3 regions of the Fictibacillus sp. WQ 8-8 genome follow, and region 3 is predicted to be linked to each of the others. Evidence: riboswitches for the same ligand, from Rfam matches in the RefSeq annotation. Region 3 holds a riboswitch; each other region holds the start of a gene.
What was found. Region 3 has a riboswitch for S-adenosylmethionine ahead of M1K46_RS18920 (ABC transporter ATP-binding protein). Riboswitches for the same ligand answer to the same signal wherever they lie in the genome.
Positions count from the first base shown of each region.

Region 1: another riboswitch for S-adenosylmethionine. It lies ahead of M1K46_RS11950 (methionine biosynthesis PLP-dependent protein); the one in region 3 lies ahead of M1K46_RS18920 (ABC transporter ATP-binding protein).
Region 2: another riboswitch for S-adenosylmethionine. It lies ahead of M1K46_RS20445 (homocysteine synthase); the one in region 3 lies ahead of M1K46_RS18920 (ABC transporter ATP-binding protein).

Region 1 covers NZ_JAMXKG010000005.1:3,808-6,078, forward strand. Annotated here, with positions in the region: gene metC (cystathionine beta-lyase) at 1-111, opposite strand, end outside; gene M1K46_RS11950 (methionine biosynthesis PLP-dependent protein) at 104-1,222, opposite strand; SAM riboswitch class I at 1,297-1,412, opposite strand; gene M1K46_RS11955 (hypothetical protein) at 1,883-2,185, shown strand.
Region 2 covers NZ_JAMXKG010000013.1:14,076-16,346, reverse strand. Annotated here, with positions in the region: gene M1K46_RS20450 (VOC family protein) at 1-52, opposite strand, end outside; gene M1K46_RS20445 (homocysteine synthase) at 144-1,448, opposite strand; SAM riboswitch class I at 1,753-1,858, opposite strand; gene M1K46_RS20440 (helix-turn-helix transcriptional regulator) at 2,203-2,271, opposite strand, start outside.
Region 3 covers NZ_JAMXKG010000009.1:99,082-101,352, reverse strand. Annotated here, with positions in the region: gene M1K46_RS18925 (VanW family protein) at 1-620, opposite strand, end outside; SAM riboswitch class I at 796-903, shown strand; gene M1K46_RS18920 (ABC transporter ATP-binding protein) at 1,201-1,968, shown strand; gene M1K46_RS18915 (ABC transporter permease) at 1,990-2,271, shown strand, end outside.

The sequences.
Region 1 (2,271 bases), on a different contig from region 3:
AAACGTTGAAGAAAGGTGCATCGGTACACTGACCGCACCAGTTGTCGGATCGGTCTTATGCTTATGATGCAGCAATTTGGTTTGAAAATTATAACAGGAATAGTCACTCATGGGGGATTGCCTCCTTCTGAACAATTTGAAGTGCTTGCGATAAGTCATCTATAAGGTCATTTTCATCTTCAATTCCAACAGACAGCCGAAGGAGCCGGTTGCACACCCCTCGCTTGATGCGAATGTCATCCGGAATATCGGCATGGGTCTGAGTGGCCGGATAGGTGACGAAGCTTTCGACACCGCCCAAGCTTTCCGCAAATGTGATCAGTGAAATTCCTTTTAGAAAGCAGGGAATCCATTCTTCGTTACGAAGCCGGAAGGAAATCATTCCACCTTTTCCTGGGTAAAGCACATCCGTAACAGCTTCATGTTCTTGGAGAAAACCGACGACCGCCTTTGCGTTTTCTTCATGCTTTTTCATCCTTAATGCCAAGGTTTTCATGCCTCTCATCAACAGCCAGGCGTCAAAAGGGCTTAAAACGGCACCCGTAGCATTATGATGATAGGACAATTCTTCACATAATTTCTCTCCTTTTGCAGCAACGAGTCCTGCGAGTACATCGTTGTGTCCCCCAAGATATTTTGTTGCACTATGGATGACGATATCTGCCCCAAGTTCAATCGGCTTTTGAAGCAAAGGCGTGTAGAATGTATTGTCTACAATCACGAGGAGATCATGTTCCTTTCCAATAGAAGCAATCGCCTGGATATCACAAGTTTCCATTAAAGGATTTGTCGGGGTCTCCAGAAAAATCGCTTTGGTATTCGCAGTAATCGCCTGTTTAATTTCAAGAGGATTCGCCGTGTCTGCGTATTTACAGGACAGCCCCCATTTTTTATAGCCTTCTTCCAATAACCGATAAGTACCGCCGTATAAATCGCTGGATACGATCCATTCATCCCCTGATTGAAAAAGGGAGAGGATGGTGGCGATCGCGGCCATTCCCGAACTGCAAGCAAAGCCTTGGTCCGCTCCCTCCAGGTCCGCGATCGCCTGTTCAAGCAGCTGGCGTGTCGGATTGCCGGTGCGTATGTAATCATACCCGCTTGATTCTCCTATCCCGGTATGGCGATAAGCGGTTGAAAAATAAACGGGCGGATTAACTGATCCTGTCCGGTCTTCACTTCGGTTGCCGATCTGAGCAAGCTTTGTTTCCGTTTTATACATGGAGATCCTCCTAATAAATAAAATAAAAAAAGCCTTCTAAGAAGAAGACTTTTGAGAAATATCAATTGTCGTTCTTCTTATCTTTCAAGTTCATTAACGAACTTGATGGATTTAGCACCTTTTCAGCCATCCGCGGCTGAAGGTTGCTGAGGTATCATCGGGCCATTCCCTCTACCTCTCTTGATAAGAAAACAAATCACGTATCAAATTGTAATTTATACTCTACAATAATATTCTGAATGTTTCAATAGGTATTTCAAAAAATATTGCTTTTTTAAAATTTCAATTAACCTTTATTACATTGGCGGCTGTATTGGTAAGGTACTCGAAAGTTAAAACTCGGGACGTACTTTAGTAAAAGGGCTAACTCTTCTGATAAACGATGAGATACTTTTTTCTTTTTTTGTTTTTCTCAATCAGCACCTACCTTTATTACATTTTCACCTGATGATTTTAGTCCTGTATTTAAAGAGGTTTTCAGAAAACACTGGTTCCATTTACCATATTCGCAGGTAAATAGTCGGTTTACGCACAGAAATTAAGCAATTAAAAGCTTTTAACCTAAATCTTCTAAGTAAAATTGAAACGTTTTTATCAGTTTGAAAAAATGTTAGGCATGGTAATATTTATTAAAAACTACTAATTAAGGGAGTCTGACAGTTGATAGTTGAGACAGATAAATACTATATGCCTGGTAAAAATCGTGTCATCTTGCTGCCTGCCGTTTGGAGAGAGGAATTTAATATAACAGAAAATGACATCCTCACTGTATGTAAAAAAGACGACTCAATCATCATTCAGGCCAATACCATAAACGAAGTAAAGGGAGCCAAATATATAAAGATTAATAAAAAAGGAGTGATAACCATTCCGAAATCTATAGATGAACAGCTGGATATTCGATTACATCAACTGTTCATTAATTCAAAATACTGTTCCTTTTTTATTGCACCTGTAAAATAGAAATGCCCTTCGTTTTGAATGAAGGCGAAGAAAATGAAACATGCTATCACCAAAGTCATAAATTTGGTGATGGCATGTTGGCTTCT
Region 2 (2,271 bases), on a different contig from region 3:
CTTCCAAGTTTTCAACCATAATTCCTACATGCTCAAGCTTTCTTACAGCCATACCAAACATCCCTTCCAATTTCGATTCATTCACCTGAAAATTTCATATTTGTCTTAAGTATAGTAGAAAGGGAGTTTATTGAACATAACAATTACTGGCCGCTTGGAACCGGACTGATGACCGCTAGTGCCTGCTCGAGATCATAGATAATATCATCAATCGTTTCAATGCCCACCGACAGCCTTACCATCTCAGGCGATACTCCTGCTCTAAGCTGCTCTTCCTCTGTCAGCTGCTGATGCGTAGTGCTTGCCGGATGGATGATTAATGATTTAGAATCACCGACATTCGCCAAGTGAGAGAATAACTTCACACTTTCAATGAGCTTTCTTCCTTCTTCTACCCCGCCTTTTACACCGAAAGTGAGGATGGCACCAGCACCTTTAGGCAAATATTTCTGCGCCAGCTCATTATACTTGTTATCTTCTAATCCAGGATAGTTCACCCAGTCCACAGCAGGATGTTCTTTTAAGTATTTCGCCACCTTCAGGGCATTTTCACTATGCCGTTCTACACGCAGTGCCAGCGTTTCAAGCCCTTGAATAAAGAGGAAGGAGTTAAACGGTGATACGCAAGAACCGAGGTCTCTGAGCAATTGGACACGCGCCTTGATAATATAAGCCAGCGGTCCGACTGCTTCCGTATAAACGACGCCATTATAGCTTTCATCCGGCTCCGTAAGTCCTGGGAATTTGCCGTTCGTCCAATCAAACTTACCGGAATCTATGATTAATCCTCCAATCGATGTGCCGTGTCCGCCAATGAATTTTGTAGCGGAATGAACGACAATGTCTGCTCCATGCTCGATCGGACGGCAAAGATATGGTGTTGCAAACGTATTGTCTACGATAAGCGGAACCCCTGCTTCATGAGCAATTTCTGCAATGGCTGAGATATCTGCCACGTCAATTTTCGGATTCCCGATCGTCTCGATGTAAACCGCTTTTGTCTTTTCAGTAATGGCATCACGGAAGGATTGAAGGTTATCCACTTCTGCAAATTTAAAATTGATTCCGAGCTTCGGAAGTGTATTCGCAAACAAGTTATACGTTCCGCCATATAGAGAGCCAGACGCTACAATTTCGTCACCTGCTCCCGCTATGTTTAAAATGGAATACGTAATCGCCGCCTGGCCGGATGCCACCGCCAGCGCTCCAACACCGCCTTCTAGCTTTGCAATCGTCTGTTCAAACGCATCCTGTGTCGGATTCATGATTCGGCTGTAAATGTTCCCAAACTCTTTTAAACCAAAAAGGTTGGCTGCGTGCTCCGTACTGTTGAATTGATAAGACGTTGTCTGGTAAATAGGAACCGCTCTCGCGCCTGTTGTCGGATCTACTTTCTGTCCCTCGTGCAATGAAACCGTCTCAAAACCATATTCTCTTTCTTCACTCATGTTCAATCTCTCCTTCTAAAATGTAGTGGTTTAAACAGAGGCAAGGATCTGAGTAAAATGTTAGCCAACAAGAAAAGCTGAAGTGCCCTGCTAAGGTCCGACAAGCGCTGGAGTTCTTCTCAAGCAACACGTTTTTTGTGTTGAGGGAGAAGAACGAAGATGACTAAGGATGAAAAGAAGATCTTACTTTTCATCTATCGAGGACCTTAGCTGAAAACTTAAGTTCATTTTCAGCATTGGGCACTGAAGCTGAACAATCAAAAAGACCTCTTCTAAAAGAAGAGGTCGCAGTTTTCACCGTCGGCTCTCATCTTTCAGAACATTTGCGTGTTCTGCTGAAATTAGCACCATGCATTTCTGCTGGTTGCCGGGTTTCATCGGGTCAGTCCCTCCACCTCTCTGGATAAGATACATCTGAATATTAAGTTATTTTGAATAATACTGAACTTTAATGTTGAAGTCAACCCTTTTTTTCACGATAAGGAAGGGGCAAAGTTTTTGGCACGCTCCCCCGGGCCGATGTTCGAAACTTTGCATTTTTTATTTTCTGCTGCAGTCAGCAATACCATATCGGTCTTCTGCCCTGCTCCAGTAAGAGAAAAAGTGTGGCCAGCGAGACGATGGAAAAAGAGATCACCCTCGATGAGCTCTACCTGACGTCCTTCGTGCGACAACAGAAGGAAAGAATAGAGGGCGGATGATCGTAAAAATCCAACAAAAAAATAAACCCTATTGGCGGATCAGCCAGTAGGGTTTATGCGTTTTTCTCTTCGGAAATCAAATATTTGCAATACGAGCCGCCTTTAGCAAGACATTCTGTGCG
Region 3 (2,271 bases):
ACCTGGCAGATTCCTCCGCCAACTCCCTCTGAAAGCTCTCCACGAACAATAACAGGTGCACGCATGTACCCTTTGTCCGTAGTCCGTCTGCCTACGACCCCGTTAAAGGAAAAGGTCTCTCCAGGAAACACGACTTGATTATCAATCGCTTTTGCGGCAAGTGAAATATTATGGGTCCTGGATGAATGAGAACGGTTAAAATAAGTGACATACTGAGCAAGGTGATTGGTCCTGATATTTCCAAGCAGCTCACTGTCAACCCTGGGGTGGACGGTTAATAGAGGGACTTCAAGTTTATGAGGCCCCTTGCTGAAAAAGCTGGCATAGAATTGCTCTTTAAACGCTTTTTTGTAGAGCATGGAACCATTTTCTCCAGGAGTAATTCCTCCTAAATCATTAATTCTTGCATTAAGGGGCGGACGGTAAACCTGACCTTCCAATTTTGCAGCAAACGACTCGAATTTTTCACCGTCTATGATAGGCGTACCTGGCAGCGGGACCATAAAGTCTTTTCGATCAATAATTGCGATGGTTTGGCCTTGCTGAATCAATGATATACTCTCAGGCGTATAGACAGGCTGTACGGCCAGCAGCATACCGGTTAACAATGAAAGTAACATAACAAAACAACCTCCCAAAAGATAGTATGAGGAAGGACGGCTGGATTTATGTAGTAAGCATTCACGTAAATAAAATTTAGATTTTTCAAAAAAGTTATTGACTTTCCATTGCATACCTGTTTTAATAACTATTAATCCGATGAGGATTATATGAATTAAAAACTCCATAAATTTTTTCTTATTCTGAGAGGTGGAGGGAATTGGCCCTGCGAAACCTCGGCAGCGGACTCTTTAACGAGAGAACTGTGCCAAATCCAACAAGCATCAGCTTGGACGATAAGAGAAGTAGAACGCTATTTAACTTCTTCTTACACGTCCATGAGATGTAAGAGGAAGTTTTTTATTGAGTAAAAAAATATCGTGCAGCTGATTGGTAAACCAAAGGCCGTGTCTCAACATTAGCAGACATGGCCTTTTGGTTTTCTTTTTTTCATAAACTGTTTCCGTTTGAAAGGGGGAATTTTATTCGCTGCAAATGTTCAAAACGTTTCGTCGACCGGACAACCGGAGGCTTTCCTTAAAAAGGAGGGTTCCGGTTGTTTTCTTTTTGCAAAAACGCAGGGAAGAAGGGAGATATGATATGACTTTACTGCAAATTAGTAAACTCAATCGGAGTTTTGAAACAGGAAAAGGCGTGACAAAAGCACTTGAGCAAATAGATCTCGATGTGAATCAAGGAGAATTTATTACAGTGATCGGCCCGAGCGGCTGCGGAAAAAGCACATTATTAAAAATAATTGCTGGATTGGATACAAGGCATGAGGGCTCTGTATTGCTGGATAACCAAAAAGTATCCGGGCCGAGCATTGATAAAGGGTTTATTTTTCAAGAACCCAGGCTGTTTCCCTGGCTGACCGTGGAAAAAAATATCGCGGCCAACTTGCCTGTGAAAGAAAGTGCTACACAAGAAAAAGTTCGCGAGCTGATTAAGCTGGTACGGTTGGAGGACTTTGAAAATGCCTATCCAAAAGAGCTGTCGGGAGGAATGGCACAGCGGGTATCCATCGCAAGAGCCCTGCTTAGAAATCCTAAGATTCTTCTCTTAGATGAACCATTTGGAGCGTTGGATGCCTTTACCCGGTCACATATGCAAAAGGTACTGCTCAATATCTGGCAGAAGAATCGGACGACGATGATATTTGTGACTCACGACATCGATGAGGCCATTTATCTCGCCAGCACTGTAGTGATCATGAATCCCCGGCCAGGCACAGTCAGGGAGGTCATACCGATTGAACTGCCTCATCCACGGAGAAAAACAGATCTTGCTTTCCAGGAAATACGACAGCGGGTATTGAGTGAATTTGAAAAAGTGGAGGAAAGCGAGCGAGCAGCAACCGTCCGATAACGATATAAAGGAGATGAAAAAATGAGCAATCAGACTGGGGTATTAACGAGAACGACTGTAGAACGAAAACAAAGCATCAAGGAAACAGCATCAAAAAAACAGAGGAAAAACCCATTTCTATCCCATTGGGCACGAGGATTGGCATTTCCCGTTTTTATCATCATTATTTGGGAACTGTCAGGTGCTTACGGACTTATTTCTGCCACCTTGCTGCCAAGGCCGAGTGAAATCCTTATCGCATTTAAGGACTTAATCCGTACCGGGGAATTATTCACCCATTTTAAAATCAGCTTGTTCCGGGCA